2 regions of the Actinomyces radicidentis genome follow, and region 2 is predicted to be linked to the other one. Evidence: riboswitches for the same ligand, from Rfam matches in the RefSeq annotation. Region 2 holds a riboswitch; the other holds the start of a gene.

Region 1 (10,395 bases), 330 kb from region 2:
AGCTCTCCGCCCGCGGGAACCTCCTGGTCCACTGCCGCCTGACCGGCACCGACCCGGCGGTCATCGACCCCGTGCTCGCCGCGGTGGGCCTGGCCGGGACGGGTCGCAAGCGCGCCAGGGGCTTCTCCACCGGGATGCGGATGCGCCTCGCCCTCGCGATGGCGCTGCTGACGGACCCGGAGGTCCTCATCCTCGACGAGCCGCAGAACGGGCTGGACCCGCAGGGCATCATCGAGCTGCGCGACCTGCTGCGTTCCCTCGCCCGCGCCGGGCGCACCGTGATCGTCTCCAGCCACCAGCTCGGGGAGATGGCCCGCATGGCCGACGACGTCGGCGTCCTCGTGGGCGGTCGTCTCGTCTACGAGGGCCCGCTGGACGGGCTGGCGGACCGGACCAGCTCGACGAGCCTCGAGGACGCCTACCTCGCCCTCGTCACCGGCCGCACCGCCGCGAGCACGACGGAGGCCCTCCGATGAGTACCACGACCACCACCCTCGACGCACCGGCCGCCGTCGGCGCCGCTCGCGTCCGCCGCCCGTCCGTGCTGCGCGCCGAGCTGCTGCGTCAGCACCGCACCTTCACCTGGGGCGCGAGCCTCGTGGGTCTGGCCGTGGCCCTGTTCTACGTGCGCCTCGCCGCCTCCGCGACCAGTCAGGGCCTCGCCTCGGCGCAGGGCCGTTGGGACGGCAACGTCCTGGGCTGGCTCTCCTTCTACCCCTTCGCAGTGCTCGTCCCGCTCGGGGCCCTCACGGGGGCGCTCGCCGAGTATCGCGAGTGCCGCTGCCGTCAGGGCGGCACCGCCTGGCGCGACGTGAGCGGACGCCGCGTCGTGCTCGCCCGTCTCAGCGTTCTCGCGCTCGGCGCCCTCGCCTGCCAGGTGGCCGTGTTCGGCCCGGCCGTGTTGCAGTCGCTGCTCACCGGGCAGGGCTGGGGCCCCGTCGGCACGTGGAGCACGCTCGTGGTCCTGCTCGCCCTCGCGCAGGCCGCCTCCGCCTCGTGGGGCCTTCTCGCGGCCAGGCTCCTGCGGGGCGCGGCCCTGGGCGTCGCGCCGGTGCTCGGCTTCGTGTGGTCCGCGGTCGGCGCGGTGCGCGCCGAGAGCCCGTCGTGGGCGGTCGAGCCGTGGACGTGGACCGTCCGCAGCCTCCTGCCGCTCATGGGCGTGCACGGCAACTCGGTCAACCTCGAGCCGGGCGCCGCGGCCTGGGGCTTCCCCGTGTGGCCGGCCTTCCCTCTCACCCTCCTCCTCGGGGCCCTCGCGGTGCTGGCGCTCCTGGCGCTCGAGCGTCCGGGACGGACGGCCCTGCTCGCGCGCCGCAGCCCCGTCGGCGGGTCCCGCCGGTCGGCTTCCCGAGGCGTCGCCGCACCGTCGGAGACGTCCGCGTCCGTCGGCGATGTCTTCGGTCCCGACCGCGCCGAGCCCAGCAGCGCCACCGTCCGGCCCGCGAGCAGCGCCGTCGGCGCGCCGTCGCCCCACGGGGCTGTCTGGTCCCTCGACGCTGCCGGGCTCCGACGCCGCCCGGCGACGGCGCGCGCCCTGGCACCGGCCCTGCCCTGGGGCACCTGGGCGGCCCTGTCCGTCCTCCTCCTCGCCGCCGTCGCCGTCGTCCACGTCGTGTACTCGCCGGCACGGGCCACTGACGTCCTCGCGCTCCTCGGCGTGCCGGTCGCCGGAGCGGCCGTCGGGACGATGGCGTGGCGCGCCGTCGCCGAGCCGTGGCGCCTCCTGGTGACCCGCCGCTCCCCGGGCCGCCTCGTGACCGCGCTCGTCTCCGTGCCAGCCGCCGTTCTCGGCGCCGTCCTCGTGGTCGTGGGCGTCGTCGCCGCCGTCGGCGCCCCGGTCGTCACGGGAGGCTCCGGTTCCCCGCTCTACGCGGTGCTGACCGCCCCCTTCGTGGCGGCGATGGTCGTGGCCGTCACGATGGCGGTGGCGCAGCGCCTCGGGCTGGGCGCGGCGATCGCGCTCACGGTGTTCGGGGTCCTCGACTCACTCGTCGTGGCGGGCAACGAGGCCCTCTCCGGGGCGCTGTGGCGCTGGGCGCCGTGGGGCTGGTCGGCCGTCGCCGCCTCCCACCCGGGGACGTGGACGGAGGTCGTCCTGCTCAGCGTCCTCGTCACGGTCGTGGCGCTCCTGGTCCTCCGGTCGGGATGGCGCCGAGCGGCTCGCGCGGGGGCCGAGTGATCGCCGATCACGTGTGGGGCCGGCACCCCGCCGCGCACGGCGCGGCGTCCCGCGGAAGGCGCGCCGAGTCGCGCGTGAGGGACCATCCAGCGGGAAGCCGGGTGGCGCCACGGGCGCGCCCGCTAGCCTTGGGCCCATGAAGACCTTCGAGGACCTTTTCTCCGAGCTCAGCACCAAGGCCGCGGAGCGCCCCGCCGGCTCCGGCACCGTCGAGGAGCTCGACAAGGGCGTTCACTTCATCGGCAAGAAGCTCGTCGAGGAGGCGGCCGAGTCCTGGATGGCCTGCGAGCACGAGTCCGACGCCGCCGCCTGCGAGGAGATCAGCCAGCTGCTCTACCACGCCCAGGTCATGATGATCGCCAAGGGCTACAGCCTCGAGGACGTCTACAAGTACCTGTGAGCGCCGGGCCCGCGCCCCGCTCCCCCAGCACCTGCTGGGACCCCAGCACCCGTCAGCCCCACCCGCACCGACAGGACCACCACGCCCATGCTGCGCATCGCCGTCCCGAACAAGGGCTCACTGTCCGAGCCCGCCACCACCATGCTCAAGGAGGCCGGCTACCGCACCCGCCGCACCGGCCGCGAGCTCGTCCTGGTCGACGAGGCCGACGACGTCGAGCTCTTCTTCCTGCGCCCCCGCGACATCGCCGTCTACGTCGGGCAGGGCACCGTCCACGCCGGCATCACCGGCCGCGACCTCCTCCTGGACTCCGGTGTCGACGCCGTCGAGCACCTGCCCCTCGGCTTCGCACGCTCCACCTTCCGCTTCGCCGCCCCGGCCGGGACGATGAGCACCCTCGACGACGTCGAGGGCAAGCGCGTCGCCACGTCCTACGACGTGCTCGTGCGCTCCTACCTGGAGTCCCAGGGCGTGCACACCGAGACCGTCCACCTCGACGGCGCCGTCGAGTCCTCCGTCCAGCTCGGGGTCGCGGACCTCATCGCCGACGTCGTCGAGACCGGCACGACGCTGCGCGCCGCGGGGCTGGAGACCTTCGGCGAGCCGATCCTCGCCAGCGAGGCCGTCCTCATCACCACTGAGCAGTACCGCGACGAGCCCGCCCTCGCGACGCTCGTGCGCCGCCTCGAGGGCGTCCTGCGGGCCCGCTCCTACGTGCTCGTCGACTACGACATCCCGATGAACGACCTCGACGTCGCCACGGCGATTACCCCCGGGCTGGAGTCCCCGACGGTCTCGCCGCTGCAGAACCCCGACTGGGTCGCGGTGCGCGCCATGGTGCCCCGCAAGGACGTCAACCGGGTCATGGACGAGCTCTACGAGGTCGGTGCCCGCGCCATCCTCGTGACGGCGCTCGTCGCCTGCCGCCTCTGAGGAGCGCCCGACGCCCCTGGGCACGACGACGGCGGGGCGGGAACCACTCGGTTCCCGCCCCGCCGTCGTCCTTCGGCGCCACGCCCGTGCGAGGGGGCGGTGCAGGTGCGGTGCGGCCGCCCCGGCGGGAAGCGGGCTCAGCCGCGGTCGCTGCGCGGCGGCAGGCCGTCGTGCTCGCGCATCCGGGTCTCGAGGTCCGCGGCCAGGTGCGCGTCCAGTCGCGCCCCGGTCGTCGCCCCAGGGCGAGCCTGAGGGGCGGGGCTCAGCGCCCCGGGTCAGCGGTTGGTCAGCGGTGCTGGCCGTTGCGGAGGGACTCGTCGCCCTCGACCTCGACCTGCTCCTTGGCGACCTCGGCCTGGACGGTCTCGGTGTCCTGGACGGTCTCCTTGCCGACCGAGACGCGCTCGGTGGCGACGGTCTCCTTGGAGACGACCGGGACCTCCTCGTGGAGGGTGATGGTCTCGCCGTCGGAGACGTCCTCGCCGATGACGTCGTCACCGGTGACGCGCTCGTTGATGGGCTCGCGCTCGACGCGCAGCTCCTCGCGCTGGACGGGGACCTCGACGGACTGGGTCTCGGTCACGACGTACTTGCGCAGGCGGACCTTGCCGGTCTCGCGCTGCTCGGTGCCGACGTTGAGGCGCTCCTCGTGGGCGACGACGGAGCCGTCGGCGGCGTCGGTGCGGGCGGCGCGGTCGCGGTCCGCGTACTCGGCGGTGCGGCCCTCGTCGACGTGGCCGGCGGCGGCGCGGTCGGTGCCCGCGGTGCGCTCGGTGCCGGCGTAGCCGGTGGTGGTGCCGCCGAGGTTGTAGTAGCGGTAGAGCTCGTCCTCCTGGACGGTGGAGAGGTGCTCGTCGACGTCCACGTTGGGGGCGTCCTTGACGAAGCCCTTCTCGTAGGGGACGCGGATCTCGTCTCCGGCGATGCTGGCTCCCTGGAGCGGGACGAAGGTCTCCTTGGTGCCGAACAGACCGGTGGAGACGGTGACCCACGTGGGCTCACCGGTCTGGTCGTCGAGGAACAGCTGGCCGACCTTGCCGATCTTGTCGCCGTCCTGGTCGATGACGGTGGAGTCGAGGATGGTGTCGAAACGCTCGTTCGTGGTCATGTGGTTCCTCCTATGGGTACCGATCCCGACGTCACCGGACGAGCCGATGACTATCGATCTGTGTCGTTCGATCGAGGTCAACCATATGAGCAGGTCAGAGCACCTGCCACTCGAAACGAATTACGATATCGAGATGTAGCTGGGAGCGAACGAGCCGTCACGATCGTCACTTCTATGCCTCATGTCACGTGCCCGATATATCGTCGAAAACTATGTCACAGGTGTTGCGGCACACGCGCGAGACCGGCGCCTCTCGCCCGATTTCCGAAAGCCGTTGCCCCCCAGGAGGCGCCACCCTCACGCACTCAGCAGCGGGTCGCAGACGTCGTCGGCGGTGAGCGAGGTCGAGCCGAGCAGCCCCTGGCCGCCCAGGAAGGTGATCATGGCGCCGACCTCCTCGCTGCGCAGGGAGCCGACGACCGTCGAGTCCTCGGGCCGGATGAGCTTCCCGGTGGCGAGGGCGACCTCGCGGGCGTTGGCCGCCTGCGTCGAGTCGGCGAGGTCGGTCACGTACTTCTTCGTGGCGGTGACGGCGCCGTCGGGGTCGTCGACGAACAGCGCCATCCCGGCGGCGGAGGCGGTGACCGCGTCGGCGAGCTCCTCGCGGTGGGCGGCGAGGTAGTCCCTCGTGGTGACGAGCGAGGCGCCGACGAGCGGGACGTCAGCGGCGGCGGCGATGGTGCGGACCTTCGTGCCGTTCTGCGCGATCTGGACGGCGTCGTTGTTGGAGTAGCCGACGATGGCGTCGACCTTGCCGCCGGCGAGGGCGGCCTGCTGAGTGAAGCCGATCTCCTGGATGGTGACGTCGTCCTCGGTGAGCCCGGCGGTCTTGAGCGCGACCTCGAGCGTGTACCAGGTCTCGCCGGTCCTGCCGGGGGTGCCGATGGTGCGGCCCTTGAGGTCGGCGAGGGTGGTGATGTCGGAGCTCTCGGGGACGATGACGCAGCCGGGGTAGGCCTGGTAGAAGCCTCCGACGGCGACGAGTCCATTGCCGTTGGAGGCTGCGACGGCGGCTTCGTCCGCGCCGGCGACGACGAGCTGCTCGGTGCCGGCGAGGAGCGCGTCGAACTGGCCCTCCTGGGCGCCGTGGTGGCGCAGGCTCACGCTGGAGGCGTACTTGCCGCCGGCCAGCGCCATGTAGAAGGGGGCGAACTGGACGGTGGGCGTGTACGTGAGGCCGATGACGAGGCCGGAGCCGCCGGTGCCGGCGGACGTGGAGGCGCTCGCGGCCGACTTGGCGGCGGTGCCCGACGAGCAGGCGGCGAGGAGGGCGAGCGCTCCGGCGGTGGCTCCTCCGGCGAGGAGGGAACGGCGGGAGACGTCGGGGGTGGTGGTCATGATGGGGCCTTCCGGGACGGACGGGTCAGGGCGATGGTGAGGTGGGTGGTGGCTGAGCGGTCGGTGGGGGGCCGGTCAGGTGGCGCGGCGCCCGCGCATGGCGTCGACGACGCGGCTGCGGCGCTCGAGCTCGTGCAAGCACCAGTGGATCGTCATCGCCATGAGGCACAGCAGGACGATCGTCGCGAAGAGGCCGGTGGTGTCGACGGCGTCGCGCTGGTGGGACAGGACCATGCCCAGGCCCTCCCCTCCCATCGTCATCTCGCCGACGACGGCGCCGGTGACGGACAAAGTGAAGCCGGTGCGCAGGCCGGAGAGGATCCCGGGCAGGGCCATCGGCAGCTCCATGTAGCGCACGAGCGCGAGCCCGGAGGCGCCGTCGAGCCGGGCGGCGTCGAGGACGTCGGCGTCCAGGCCGCGCAGGCCGAGCAGGACCGTGACGGTGATGGGGAAGAACACCATGAAGGCGCACAGGATGACGACCGGGAGCGTGCCGTAGCCGATCCACAGGACCAGCAGGGGCGCCATGGCGATGGCGGGGACGGCCTGGGAGGCGGCGACGTAGGGCAGGACGGTGCGGGAGAAGAGCTGCCAGCGGTACAGCGCCCAGGCCAGGGGCAGGGCGAGGGCGGCCGCGAGGAGGCAGCCGAGGACGGCCTCGCGCAGGGTCACCCAGGCGTAGGGCAGGAGCCCGCCCTGGGTGATGCCGAGGACGAGGCGGCGGGCGACGTCGAGGGGCCCGGGCAGGAAGACGGCGGGGACGGCGCCGGAGGCGGTGACGGCCCACCACACCATGAGGATGAGCGCGCCGAGGGCGAGGGCGGGGCCCGGGCCGGTGCCCGGGCCCGGGCGCCGCGTGCCTGCGTCGGCCGTGCGTCCTGCGGGGTGCGGCGCGGTCTCGGGCGTGGGGCTGCGCGGGACGGCTGTGCTGGCTGCGCCGTCGGTCGCGTGCTGCGTCGAGCGGTTCACTCGTGGTTCTCCCGGCTGGTCCCGGGGCGCTCGCCCCGGGCGTCTCCGGGGTGACGGGCGGGCCGCCGACGGCGGAGGCTCGCGCCCGCACGGCACGCGCTGTGCGCCCCGGCCCGCCGCTGGCAGGCCCGACCGGCGCGGACGCCGGGTGCCTCGTGCTTCCTCCCATCCGGACTCTCACCGTCGGTGCTGGAGTTCCACCAGCTCAACCGATCGCGGCCTCCGACGGAGGACGCTCTCGGGTCGCGGACTGTCACCGCCGGCTCGGACTTTCACCGACCCCGGAGCACGTGTGCTGCTCGAACACTAGCCCCCTCCGCACCGTCGGGCCAGTTCCGCCGGCCCCGGCGAGCCGCCCACACGCGGCTCCCCCACCACCCGGGCGCACGCGTGCGCGGTGCGGCGCGGAGGCGTCCCGCGCACCTCGGCCTCCGCGGCACGACGCCGCCCGCGGACCGTCATGGTCCGCGGGCGGCGTCGTCGTTCTCACCGGGTCGGCACGTGCGGGAGACCGCCCGGACGCGTGGGTCTCAGCGCGTGGCCGCCACGGCGGCGTCGAACTCCTCCTCGATCTCCGGGCGCACGGTCCCGCGCAGGGACACGAGCCAGGCGACGACGAGGTTGACCAGGAAGCCGGGCAGGATCTCGTAGAGCTCGAAGATCCCGCCGGACAGGTTGCCCCACACGAAGACGACGACGGCGCCGGTGATCATGCCCCAGAAGGCGCCGTTGGCGGTGAGACGCTTCCAGTAGAGCGCGAGCAGCACCGTCGGCCCGAAGGACGCTCCGAAGCCGGCCCAGGCGAAGGCGACGAGGTTGAGGATCGTGTCGTTCTGTTCCCAGGCCAGGACCGCGGCGATGACGGCGATGGCGAAGACGCTCATCCGCGAGTAGAGCACGAGGCGGCCGCCCGAGACCTTCTGCTTGGTGATCGCCCCGTAGAGGTCCTCGATGAGGGCCGAGGAGGTGACGAGCAGCTGGCTCGAGATCGTCGACATGATGGCCGCGAGGATGGCCGCCAGCATGAAGCCGGCCACGAGCGGGTGGAAGAAGAGCTGTCCGAGGCTGATGAAGACGGACTCGGGGTCGGGGAGGCCGTCACCGCGCTTGTACTGGGCGACGCCGATGATCGCGGTGCAGCAGGCGCCGACGACGGCGAAGAGCATCCAGCCGATGCCGATGCGACGACCCATCTTGGCCTCGCCGACCGAGCGGATCGCCATGAAGCGCACGATGATGTGCGGCTGGCCGAAGTAGCCCAGCCCCCAGGCGAGCGAGGAGATGATGCCGACCGCCGTCGTCGTCGAGCCGATGAGGGCCCAGTAGTGCGGGTCGACGTCGCTGACCGCGGAGATGACCTCGGCGGGTCCGCCGAGCTTGATGACGCCGACCACGGGGACCATGACGAGGGCGAGCACCATCATGACGCCCTGCACGAAGTCCGTGTACGACACGGCGAGGAAGCCGCCGACGAGCGTGTAGACGACCGTGATCGCGGCGACGAGGACCATGCCGAGGTGGTAGTCCATGCCGAAGGAGGACTGGAAGAAGACGCCGCCGGCGACCATGCCGCTGGAGACGTAGAAGGTGAAGTAGACCAGGATGATGAGGCCCGAGCCCCAGCGCAGGAGGTGCTTGTCGTCGTGGAGGCGGTTGTCGAGGAAGCTCGGGATGGTGATCGAGTTCTGGGCGACCTCCGTGTAGGCGCGCAGGCGCGGGGCCACCACCTTCCAGTTGACCCAGGCGCCGACGGTGAGTCCGACGGCGATCCAGCCCTCGACGAGACCGCCGACGTAGAGGCCGCCGGGCAGTCCCATGAGCAGCCAGCCGGACATGTCGGACGCTCCGGCGGACAGGGCGGCGACCCAGGGGTTGAGGCCGCGGTCGGCGAGCATGTAGTCGTCGAGGTTGTTGTTGCGCCCGTAGGCCCACCCGCCGATGGCGAGCATGCCCACGAAGTAGACGATCATGGCGATCGCCTGGAAGGTCGAGTCGGACACGGGTCCTCCTGTCAGGACGGGGCGGGAATGGGGGGACCATACTCCTCGGGCGTCACGCGCGTGTGACGTTCGGCACGCGTCCTTCGCCAGGGCCGCAGATCCCGCGCCGCCCCCAGGCCGGGTCCGGCGACGTCGGCGGGACCGCCGCTCAGCCGAGCTCGGGCGCGGGCAGGCCCACGTAGACGGTCTCGAGGTACTCCTCGATGCCCTCCTTGCCGCCCTCACGGCCCAGCCCGGACTGCTTGACGCCGCCGAAGGGCGCCGAGACGTTCGAGGTGGTGGCCGCGTTGACGCTGAGCATGCCGACCTCGAGGGCCTCGGTGAGGCGCAGGACACGGTCCATGTCGCGGGTGTGGACGTAGCCCTGCAGGCCCATGACGTCGTCGTTGGCCAGGGCGATGGCCTCGGCCTCGTCGGCGAAGCCGATGACGGGGGCGACGGGGCCGAAGATCTCCTCGCGGATGATGTCGGCGTCGGCGGGCAGGTCGGTGAGGACGGTCGGCGGGTAGAAGAAGCCGGGGCCCTCGGGACGCGTCCCGCCGGTGAGGACCGTGGCGCCGACGGCCACGGCGCCCTCGACGGCCTCGACGACCGAGTCGCGCTGCTGGGCGGAGACGAGCGGACCGACGTCGACGCCGTCGTCGAGGCCGTTGCCGACGGTCTGCGCGGCCATGCGCTCGGCGAGGCGGTGAGCGAACTCCTCTCGGACGCCCTCCTGGACGAGGAAGTGGTCGGCGGCGTTGCAGGCCTCCCCCATGTTGCGCATCTTCGTCGCGAGGGCCGCGTCGACGGCGGCGTCGAGGTCGGCGTCGTCGAAGACGATGAAGGGGGCGTTGCCGCCGAGCTCCATGGAGGTGCGCAGGACGCCGTCGGCGGCCTCCTTGAGCAGGGCCTGGCCGACGGCGGTGGAGCCGGTGAAGGAGAGCTTGCGCAGGCGGTCGTCGGCCAGGACCGGGCCGGTGACGGCGCGGGCCGAGGATGAGGGAACGACGGCGATGACGCCGTCGGGCACGCCCGCCTCGGTGAGGATCCGGCCGAGCAGGAGGCTCGTGAGCGGCGTGACCTGGCTCGGGCGCAGGACGGCGGTGCAACCGGCGGCCAGCGCCGGCGCCAGCTTGCGGGTGCCCATGGCGAGGGGGAAGTTCCACGGGGTGATGAAGAGGCAGGGGCCGACGGGGCGGCGCAGCACCATCGCCTGGAGGTGCCCCTCCGGGACCTGGAAGTAGTCGCCCCGGATCCGCACGGCCTCCTCTGAGAACCAGCGGAGGAACTCCCCGCCGTAGGTGACCTCGCCGTCGGCCTGGGCGAGTGGCTTGCCCATCTCGAGGGTCATGAGGAGGGCGAGGTCCTCGCGGTAGGTGGTGGTGACGAGCTCGAAGGCGCGGCGCAGCACCTCGGCGCGCTCGCGCGACGGGGTGGCACGCCAGGTCGGAGCGGCAGCGCAGACCGAGTCCATGGCGGCCCGGGC
Region 2 (10,395 bases):
TGCTGCTCGGGGCGGTGCTCATCGTCCTCGCCGTCCTCCTCGCGGTCCGCTCGGTGCTCACCTCACCGTCCGGGGCCGGCGTCGACGGCGCAGCCAGCGCCGCCGCTCCGGGATCGAGCACAGCGGCGTCACGGGAGCGCGGCACGGACTCCGCCGCGACCGGTTCGACTCAGGCACTGGGCGCACCGGCCCCAGTCGATCCCCGTTCGGGCGCGGCCTCGGCCGGCCGCGGTGCCGGAACGAGCTCCGGCAGCCAGGTGGTCGTCCACGTCGCCGGCGCCGTGCGGGAGCCCGGCGTCGTCGTCCTGGCCCCCGGAGCGCGCGTCGACGACGCCATCGACGCCGTGGGCGGACTCCTCGAGGACGCCGACCCCGACCAGCTCAACCTCGCCCGCGTGCTCACCGACGGCGAGCAGGTCCGTGTGCCTCACGTGGGGGAGGACGCCTCCGCCTGGGCGCAGGGGAGCGGCACGACCGGTGGCGCCTCCGGTACCGCCGGCACCGGCGGCAATGGTGCCGGCGGGAGCGGCCTCGTCGACGTCAACACGGCCGACGCGACCGCCCTCGAGGATCTCCCCGGCATCGGCCCCGCCCTCGCCGAGCGCATCGTGGCCTACCGCGAGGAGCACGGCCCCTTCGGGTCCGTCGACGACCTCACCGACGTGCCCGGCATCGGGGCCGCCAAGCTCGAGGCCCTGCGCGACTCGGCCACCGTCGGCGGCGGACCGTGAGCGCGCCGTCGGCGCCCTGGGACCGCCCCGGAGCCGTATCCGCGGGCGGCGCGGAGGAGCGCCGTCGTCGCAGAGCCGCCCGACGCCGGGCCCACGGCAGCCGCGAGCGCGCCCCGGAGGCCCTCGACCTGCGTCTCGCGCCGGCGGGGCTGTGCGCATGGGCCGCCGCCCTCGTCTCCGTCGCCGCACCTCGGTGGGAGCAGCCCGCCGCTGCGGCCGCGGCCTGCCTCGGAGCGGGCCTCCTCATCGCGCCACGAGTCATGCGCGAGCACCTGCCGCGGCACCGCCGCGACGACCGGCCCGGCGCCGACGCCCCCGACGCCTCGACCGTCGGCACGGTGCTCGCGGGCGTCCTCGCCTGCCTCCTGTGCGCTGCCGCCGTTCTCGCGGTGACTGCCGTCGGCGTGGCCGGGCGCGCCCGGGACCCCGTCGCCCTCGCCGCCGCCGACGGCGCACCGGTCACGCTCATCGGCACGGTGACGACGACGCCGCGGGTCATCGCCTCGACGCACTCGACGCTCGTCCTCACCGAGCTCGACGTCGCGAGCGTCGACGGCGCCGGCTCGCGCCTGTCCGTCACGGTGCTCGGCGGTGAGGACTGGCTCGACGCCGACATGGGCGCTACCGTCCGCGCCCGCGGATCCCTCGAGCCCGCCGACACCGGTGCCGGCGAGGGCGCTCTCCTGGGCGGCCGGGCGAGCGTGCGCGTCCTCGAGGAGCCCCGGGGTCTGCTCGGACTCGTGACGCTCATGCGGCAGGGCCTCGCCGACGCCGTCGGCCGCGAACCGCCCGCCCGCGCCGTCGGCGGCTGGCCCGAGGGGACCCGGGCGCTCGTCCCCGGTGTGGCCCTCGGAGACGACCACGCCCTCCCTGGCGACGTCCGCACCGACATGCGCGCCGTCTCCATGACCCACCTGACGGCCGTGTCGGGGCAGCACGTCGCGATCGTCCTCGGGCTCGTCCTCACTGGGCTCGGCGTCCTGCCACGGCGCGTGCGCGCCGTGCTCGGCGCTGGGGTGCTGGCGGGGCTGGTCGTCCTGGTGCGTCCCGGCGGCTCGGTGCTGAGAGCCGCCACGATGGGCGGCGTCATGCTCACCGGCGTGGCGGTCGGACGGCGCAGCGCCTCCGTCCCGGCCATGTGCGCGGGCGTCGTCGTGCTGCTGCTCGTCGACCCGTGGCAGGCTCGCGACTACGGCTTCGTCCTCTCCGTCGCCGCGACCGCCGGCATCCTGCTCGCCTCCCGGCCCGCCGCCGTCGCGCTCTCCAGGCACCTGCCGCGGTGGCTCGCGGTGACGCTCGCGCTGCCGCTGGTCGCCCAGGCCGCCTGCGCACCCGTTCTCATCCTGCTGCAGCCGAGCGTGAGCCTGTGGGCCGTGCCGGCGAACGTCCTCGCCGCGCCGCCCGTGCCCGTGGCCACCGTCTACGGCCTCGTGGCCGCGCTGCTCGCACCGCTGTGGCCGGGCGCGGCCGCCGTCGTCGCCTGGCCGGCGACGGCGTCATGCGCCTGGCTCGTCCTCGTCGCCCGCTTCTTCGCCCGGCTGCCCGGGGCGACGATCGCGTGGCCGGGCGGCGTCGGGGGAGCGCTGCTGCTGGCCGCCGTCGAGGCGGTCGTTGCCGCCGCGAGCTCGCGGCGGGTGCGCCACCGGGTGCTGCGCACCTGGCGGCGCCGCCGTCGGGCCGCATGAGGAGCGCCCCGGTGACCGGCCACGCCTCGAGCGGGCGGTGCCCGTGAGCCGATACCGCCGCACCGGCTCGGTTCGTGTCGGTGCCTCGTGGCAGTCTTGGGCCATGGCACCCGCACGCTCCTCCCGAGGCTCCCGGTCCGGGCGCACCGCGCCCGCCGGCCCCACCTGGGACAAGGTCGAGCTCGCGCCCGTCGTCCTCGTGCGCGCGGGGGAGGAGGTCCTCGGGGACCGCGCCGTCAGCCGCCTCATCGCGCAGGCCCGCAAGAAGGACCCCACCACCGAGGTCTCCACCCTCGAGGCCTCCACCTACGAGGCGCACCAGCTCGACGCCCTCGTGTCACCCTCCCTCTTCGGCGAGCCCAAGCTCGTCCACGTCCCCGCCCTCGAGCAGATGACGGACGCCCTGCGCACCGACCTCCTCGCCTACCTCGACCACGCCGACCCCGACGTCAACGTCGTCCTGAGGCACAACGGGGGCCAGCGCGGCAAGAAGCTCCTCGACGCGATCGCCGCCTCCCCGTACCCCGTGTGCACGATCGAGGCCGTCAAGTCCCCGAAGGACAAGGCCGCCGTCGTCACCGCGGACGCCCGGCGCGCCGGACGCTCCATCGATCCGGAGGCCGTCGGCGCCCTCGTCGACGCCCTCGGCAACGACCTGCGCGAGCTCACCAGCGCCGTCGCCCAGCTCGTCGCCGACACGGCGGACACCGGAGGCACCATCACCCTCGCCCAGGTGAACACCTACTACGCGGGTCGCTTCGAGGCGACGGGCTTCACCGTCGCCGACGCCGCCGCGGCGGGCAACGTCGCCAAGGCGATCACCGCGCTGCGCCACGCCATCGCCACGGGAACGGACCCGGTGCCGATCGTCGCGGCGCTGGCCATGAAGATCCGTCAGCTCGCCCGCGTCGCCGCCATGGGCGGCCGGCGCAACGTCTCCGCCAAGGACCTCGGCATGGCGCCGTGGCAGGTGGACCGCGCGCGCCGCGAGCTCTCCGGCTGGTCCGACGACGCCCTCGCCGTCGCCATCATGGCCGTCGCCCGGGCCGACGCCGAGGTCAAGGGCGAGTCCCGGGACCCGGTCCACGCCGTCGAACGCGCCGTGCTCACGATCTGCAACGCGCGGCGCGGGCGCCTGCCCCAGCGCGGAGGGCCGGCCGCGACGCGGCGCTAGCGCTCCTGCACCTGCCCGGCCAGGGAGCGCAGCGTCAGGACCGAGCTCACAGCGGCCTGAGCGGCCTCATAGCCCTTGTCCTCGTGCGAGCCCGGGAGACCGGCGCGATCGAGCGCCTGCTCCTCGTCGTCGCAGGTGAGCAGGCCGAACCCGACGGGCGCGCCGGCGCCGAGACCGACGCGCAGGAGCCCGTCCGTCGCCGCTCGGCACACGTAGTCGAAGTGCGGTGTCCCGCCCCGGATGACGACTCCCAGGGCGACGACGGCATCGGCCCCGGTCCTGAGCGCCGCCTGGGCGACCAGCGGCAGCTCGAAGGACCCGACGGCGCGGACGAGCCGGTGGCCCGCGCCGTACTCGTCGAGCGCGCGCCGCGCTCCGGCGATGAGACCGTTCATCACCTGGTCGTGCCAGGTCGAGGCGACGATGACGACCTCGAGGTCGTGACCGTCCACGGCTGAGACCCGAGGTGCTCCCGACCCGCTCACCGGAGCACCTCCGACCCGATCGCGGCGCGATCAGCGGCGTCACCGAGGTCCAGGTGGTGCCCCATGCGCTCGCCCTTCGCACGCAGGTAGGCGAGGTTATCCCTCGTCGCGTGCGCCGGGCGCTCGACGGTCCCGACGACGTCGATGCCGAGCGATCGCAGCGCCGTGACCTTGGACGGGTTGTTGGTGATGAGCCGCACGCGGTCGACGCCGAGCGCAAGCAGCGCCTGCGCCGCCGACCCGTACCGGCGCGCGTCGACGGGCAGCCCGAGCTCAAGGTTCGCGTCGACCGTGTCGAGCCCCTGCTCCTGGAGCGCGTAAGCCCGCAGCTTCGCGAGCAGCCCGATGCCGCGTCCCTCGTGCGAGGGAAGGTAGACGAGGACGCCGTCCCCGGCCTCCTGCAGGAGGCGGAGCGCCTCGTCGAGCTGCGCGCCGCAGTCGCAGCGCGACGAGCCGAGGACGTCGCCCGTCAGGCACCCGGAGTGGACCCGGACGAGCGGCGCGTCGGAGGCCTCGGGCCGCCCGCAGGTGAGGACGACGACCTCCTCGCCCAGGGGACCACGGAATCCGTGTGCGGTGAAGGTGCCGTACCGGGTCGGCAGCCCGGTGGTGACGACCTCCTCGACGAGCCGCTCGTGCGTCCACCGGTAGGTGACGATGTCCTCGATGGTGAGGTGGGGAAGTCCGTGCTCCGCGGCGAAGGCGAGGACCTCCTCGCCCTTGCGGAGCGCGCCGTCGTCGTCGACGAGCTCGACGAGGACGCCGACCTCGCCGGCACCTGCCATGCGCACCAGGTCCACCGCCGCCTCGGTGTGGCCGCGGCGCTCGAGGACGCCACCGGGCCGGGCCCGCAGGGGGAAGACGTGACCGGGGTGGACGAGGTCCCCGGGGACGGTGCCGTCGGCGGCGAGCAGCCGGATGGTGCGCGCACGGTCGGCGGCGCTGATTCCCGTCGTGACGCCGACCCTGGCGTCGGTCGAGACGGTGAAGGCGGTCTCGTGGGGATCCGTGTTGGTCGCGGTCATCATGGGGATGCCGAGCTCGGCGAGCCGCGGGGAGCGCATCGGGACGCAGATGATCCCCGACGAGTGCCGGACCATGAAGCCGAGCTGCTCCGTCGTGGCGGTCGCCGCGCCGAGGATGAGGTCGGCCTCGTTCTCGCGGGACGCGTCATCGCTGACGACGACCATGCCGCCCGCGGCGAGGGTCGCCAGCGCGGCCACGACCGCCCGGGTGCTCGTGGAGGAGCCCGGAGCCTCGGAGGCGCGCGCACCAGCGGGAGCGTCGGCGCCGCCCTCGGCCGTCGGAGTACTCGTCATGCTGGTCATCGTGCCGACTCCTCTCCCGCGGTGAGCAGGCGCTCGACGTACTTCGCGACGACGTCCACCTCAAGGTTGACGCGCTCGCCGGCCTCCTTGGAACCGAGCGTCGTGCGGGCCAGGGTCTCCGGGATGAGGGAGACCGTGAGGCTGCCGCCCCCGGCGGGCACCGCGGTCGAGCCCGCGCCCGGGCGTGCGTCCTCGACGTCGACGACGGTGAGGGAGACCCCGTCCACGGCGACCGACCCCTTGACGGCGACGTAGCGCAGCAGGTCCTGCGGCACGGAGACGCGCAGGAGGTCCCAGCGCGGCTCGTGACGGCGCTCGAGGATCGTGCCCGTGCCGTCGACGTGCCCCTGGACGATGTGGCCGTCGAGGCGACCGGTCACCTGCACCGCCCGCTCGAGGTTGACCGGGTCCCCTGGCCGGAGGTCGCCCAGACTGGTGCGCCGCAGCGTCTCGGCCATGAGGTCGGCGGTGAGCCGGTCCTGCTCGATGCTGGTCGCCGTGAGGCAGCACCCGTTGACGGCCAACGACGCCCCCTCGCTCATGGCGGCGGAGACGGTTCGCGTCCCGGTCACGGTGAGTCGGGCGGAGTCGCCGTCGACGGCGAGCGCGCTGACCTCCCCGAGCTCCTCGATGATTCCTGTGAACATCCTTGACCTCCTGGTCACTTGTCTCTGGTCGGTGCCGACGTCTCGACGACGTCGGTGGTCAGTGGAGCGCCCAGCGCGGGCAGACGGCCGCGCAGCCGGACGGTGAGCTCGGCGCCCTCGCCCAGGACGACGGCCTCGGGCTCGCAGAGCCGCAGGGCCTCGTCGATCGAGCTGAGGCCCAGGCTGTGGACGGCATTCGGCCCGTCGCCCAGCAGGACGGGGGCCACGTAGGCGACCACCTCGTCGACGAGGCCCGCGCGGACCATCGACGCCGCGAGGGTGGGGCCGCCCTCGAGCAGGACGTGCCGCACGCCCCGCTCCCACAGCTCGGCCAGCCCCGTGGCCGGACCGTCCCGGAGGATGACCAACGGGGCGGCGTCATCACGGAGCCGCGCGTCGTGAGGGAGCTCGCGCGTGCCGACGACCACACGGAGCGGCTGAGCGGCCCGCGGAGCGGGGACTCCGCGCTCGTCGCGCACCGTGAGCGAGGGGTCGTCAGCCAGCGCCGTACCCGTGCCGATCATGATGGCGTCGCACTGTGCGCGGAGGTGCTGCGCGTCACGGCGTGCGGTGGCGGAGGTGATCCACTGGCTCGTGCCGTCGGCGGCGGCGAGCCGGCCGTCCAGGGAGGCAGCGAGCTTCCAGGTGACGAGTGGGCGGCCGTGGGCGAGGCCGTGGAGCCATCCGCGGTTGAGGTCGCGCGCCTCGTCGGCGAGAAGACCGACGGCGACGTCGACGCCGGCCGCGCGGAGGACCTCGGCGCCGCCTGCGGCGACCGGGTTGGGGTCGGCGAGCGCGTAGACGACGCGTGCGACGCCGGCGTCGATGAGGGCGCGGGCGCAGGGGCCGGTTCGGCCGGTGTGGGCGCAGGGCTCGAGGGTGACGACCGCCGTCGCGCCCCGGGCTCGGCCCCGGAGCCGCGCGAGGGCGTCGGTCTCAGCGTGGGGCGTCCCGGATCCTCGGTGGTGCCCCCGGGCGAGCTCGCGGCCCTGAGGGTCGAGGATGACGCAGCCGACGCGGGGGTTGGGACCCTGGGGGACGCCCGGAGCACGCGCTGCCTCGAGGGCGCGCCGCATCGCGCGCTCCTCCTCGCCCGTGAACCGGTCCACGTCGTCTCCCCTCAGGCAGGTGCCCTGGGGAGGTCACGGCGCCACCCCTGGGACGCCACGGCGTGAAGCCGCGAGCCGACCGCCAGGAGACGTCGGAGGACCTTGCGTGCGCTTCCCATCCGGACTTTGACCGTCGGTCCAGGAGTTCCACCTGGTCAACCGGGCGCCATGCGGCGCTCGGGTCGCGGACTATCACCGCCGGTTCGGAGTTTCACCGACCCCAGAGCACGCGAGCTCTCGCTCGTGGCTCGGACTATACGCGCTCCTGGGGTGGCGCGAGCGGTCCCGGCCCCACCTCGTTGATCGGGGGGGCTGGCGGGCCGTGTCGGCACGGGTGAGCGGTCCGGGGCGGGGCTGTACGACGAAGGGCGCCTCCCGATCGGGAGGCGCCCTTCAGCGTCGTGGTGGAGCGGGCTGGGCCCGGCTCCGGTGCGCGGCTCTCAGATGGAGGCGACGCGCTTGGCCAGCTTCGACTTGCGGTTCGCGGCCTGGTTCTTGTGGATGACGCCCTTGGAGACGGCCTTGTCCAGCTTGCGGGAGGCCTTCTTGAGGGCCTCCTCGGCGGCGGCCTTGTCGCCGGCCTCGACGGCCTCGCGCGTGCGGCGCACGTAGGTCTTGAGCTCGGACTTGACGGACTTGTTGCGCAGGCGGGCCTTCTCGTTGGTCTTGATGCGCTTGATCTGGGACTTGATGTTCGCCACTGTGAAAGTTGCCTTCTCGATCGTGATTGGTCAATGGCCGGAAAGAGGGTTCGCGCCACGGGCTTGACGTAGGTGGTGGAAGCACCCGGCGAGGCCCGGTCGCCGGACCCCGAAGCCGGCCAGGCCAGAGGTCCAGTCGAGAACTTTACCAGTCACCGCCTAGGAGGTCCCGGGCTGCCCCGGCGCCCACGGCGTGAGGTGCGTCAAAACGGGCTCACCGTCCGGCCACCAGACAGATCGGTCCGTCGCGCTGGACTGCGGCGGTGTCGACGTGCACGGTCAGGCGCGGCGGTGCTCGGGCAGGGTGGCGGGTACCAGCCGTGCCTGCGCGTCAGGGGCGCCCCCGAGCCTGAGCTCCTGCCCTGCGCGCGCGATAAGCCGTGGGTCATGGGTGACGATCACCGTCGCCGCCCCCTGCGCCGTCCAGTCAGCGACCAGCTCCAGGACGAGACCGGTGAGTTCGTCGTCCGCTCCTGCTGTTGGCTCGTCGAGTACGACGAGGCGAGGCTCGGTCATGAGGCGGGTTCGGGCGAGTGCCACGCGCAGGCGCTCTCCGCCGCTGAGCAGACCGACGCGTGTCCTGCGCAAGTCCGCCAGACCCATGCGATCGACCACAGCGGCGACGCTCTCCGACCTTCGCCGCCGGGAGACTCCCACTGCCCACGCTCCGTGTGTGAGCACTCGCTCCACCGTCCACGCGTCCTCGAGGAGAAGGCTCTGGGGTTGGAGCGCGATGCCCCCTCGGTGGAGCCTGCGTCGGTCTCGTGGTGAAAGGTTGCGGGCGTTGACTCCGTCTAGGGTGATGTGGCCCTCGTAGTCGTCGTCGTGGAGGCTGAGGCACCACGCGAGAGTGGACTTGCCCGAGCCGTTCGGGCCGGTAATGGCCGTCGAGCTCGCTGGCGCGACGGATGTGCTCAGATGGGTGACGAGTCGACGCCCGTCGCGAGTGATGGTGAGGTCTGTGGTGGTGATGACGTCAGACACTGATATGCCTCCGGCCAGGTCGTGAGCGGACGAGGGACGCCTGACCGCCGATGACGATGGCGCCAAGGACACCGAGTGCGCACACCGCCTCGCAGGCCGCGAGAAAGGGTGTCGTATCGTTCAGTAGCGGCAGCACGAGCAGCAGGAGGGCGGCTGCCGAGAGCCCGACGACGAGCCGAGCGTTGGAACGGCGCCCGAGGAGCGCGTCCATTTCCCGCTGAGACGCCGAGACCCGGGTCCATGAGCGTGCGGACAGCCCCATCGCGATGACTGCGGCGCCACCCGATACGAGGAGCACGAGAGAGTCGAGGATCAGACGCTCCGTGGTGGAATGCACGGTTGCTGTGTGGTCAACACCGACGGCGTCGATGCGCGAGATGGCGCTGCCGAGGCCGTTCATCGTGAGTGTCTCGAGCGGGTCTCCCTGGGCGGAGCTGATCACTGCTCCGCCCTGTGTCATCGCGGCTAGCAGGTTGGTCGCGGCGAGGTAGCCGTCCGGGATGACGACGATGAGGCAATCTTGACTCGTCACCTGTGTCCCGCTGAGTGAGTAGGTGGCGCGCGGGAGCGTCGCGGGCAGCTTCGCGATTGCGTCAGCCTGGTCTCGGATCGAGATCAAGGGCTCTGTGAGCGTGGAGCCGAAGTGTCGCTGCAGGGCGGCGTTGTCGGCCATGAGGGTGCGCAGCGCCCCGTCCTGGCTCGCGATGACTCCGGGCCGGTAGACGACCATTTCTGAGGGACTCACGGTGGCTAGCCCGTAGGAGGCGGCTGCGGCGTTGTTAAGGAATATCGTGGGCGGTCCGCTCGCGTCCGGTGTCGTGTCGTCGGGCACCGTCCAGGCGATGACGAGTGAACTGGTCGCCTCCGCCTCGTGCGCGAAGGAACTGATATCGGAGGAGAGGCTGGAGAAGGTGGGTTCAGAGAGATTCCAGAACGCCAGGGCGTAGGCGGCAGGGAGTTCTTCCTGTGCCTGCGCCTGGTCACGTGAGGCTCGATCGTTCGCCACGTCGAGGCTCACCGCAGTGCTTGATGAGGCGTAGCTCCACACGAGGAGCAGTGCTGCCGCGGTCGTACCGGCGGCGAGGACGGTGCGCGTTCGACGGCTCGGAGTCGGCCGCCCCATGGTTCGGCCGCGTGAGGTGAGCGCGAGTAAGGCCAAGCCGCCGCAAGCGCCGATGATGGTCGCCAGGATCGTCAAGACACCGGCAGCGGCGAGGAGCTCGGTGACCATCCGGTTGACGGTGAGGAGCGTGGACGCGTTGGTGCGGTCGACGTAGACGGTTGCGGCAAGGGCGCCGAGCGGGAGCAGGACCCACCGGACCGATGATACGGCCGTAGTCCTCAGTTCGTGCAGGAGCATCCTGCTCCGCGAGCGGCCTGCGAGGAGGCTGCTTCTGAAGGCCGCTGGCCGTGAGGTGATGGTGATCACGATGACGAGCGTCAGGGTGAGCTCCGCGAGGACCAGGCTCCGCCCCAGCGGCGAGGACAACGCCTCTCGGACGACATCGCCCGTCCGCAGCACGCTTGATGACGTGATCGCCTGACCCCAGA

Evidence for each region. A riboswitch is a leader RNA that binds a small molecule or an ion and turns the genes downstream of it on or off. The one in region 2 is predicted to bind FMN.
Region 1: linked by a shared signal. The riboswitch ahead of AXF14_RS10625 (ABC transporter permease) and the one ahead of ribD (bifunctional diaminohydroxyphosphoribosylaminopyrimidine deaminase/5-amino-6-(5-phosphoribosylamino)uracil reductase RibD) in region 2 are both predicted to bind FMN.

What each region holds. Positions count from the first base shown of each region.
Region 1 covers NZ_CP014228.1:2,503,652-2,514,046, reverse strand. Annotated here, with positions in the region: gene AXF14_RS10655 (ABC transporter ATP-binding protein) at 1-476, shown strand, start outside; gene AXF14_RS10650 (ABC-2 family transporter permease) at 473-2,179, shown strand; gene AXF14_RS10645 (phosphoribosyl-ATP diphosphatase) at 2,316-2,579, shown strand; gene hisG (ATP phosphoribosyltransferase) at 2,667-3,512, shown strand; gene AXF14_RS10635 (DUF2382 domain-containing protein) at 3,799-4,620, opposite strand; gene AXF14_RS10630 (ABC transporter substrate-binding protein) at 4,918-5,958, opposite strand; gene AXF14_RS10625 (ABC transporter permease) at 6,034-6,753, opposite strand; FMN riboswitch at 7,080-7,220, opposite strand; gene putP (sodium/proline symporter PutP) at 7,458-8,927, opposite strand; gene AXF14_RS10615 (NAD-dependent succinate-semialdehyde dehydrogenase) at 9,076-10,395, opposite strand, start outside.
Region 2 covers NZ_CP014228.1:2,835,973-2,846,367, reverse strand. Annotated here, with positions in the region: gene AXF14_RS12035 (ComEA family DNA-binding protein) at 1-731, shown strand, start outside; gene AXF14_RS12030 (ComEC/Rec2 family competence protein) at 728-2,416, shown strand; gene holA (DNA polymerase III subunit delta) at 2,520-3,590, shown strand; gene ribH (6,7-dimethyl-8-ribityllumazine synthase) at 3,587-4,042, opposite strand; gene ribB (3,4-dihydroxy-2-butanone-4-phosphate synthase) at 4,072-5,403, opposite strand; gene AXF14_RS12010 (riboflavin synthase) at 5,400-6,050, opposite strand; gene ribD (bifunctional diaminohydroxyphosphoribosylaminopyrimidine deaminase/5-amino-6-(5-phosphoribosylamino)uracil reductase RibD) at 6,065-7,159, opposite strand; FMN riboswitch at 7,262-7,392, opposite strand; gene rpsT (30S ribosomal protein S20) at 7,600-7,860, opposite strand; gene AXF14_RS11995 (ATP-binding cassette domain-containing protein) at 8,140-8,844, opposite strand; gene AXF14_RS14030 (hypothetical protein) at 8,837-10,395, opposite strand, start outside.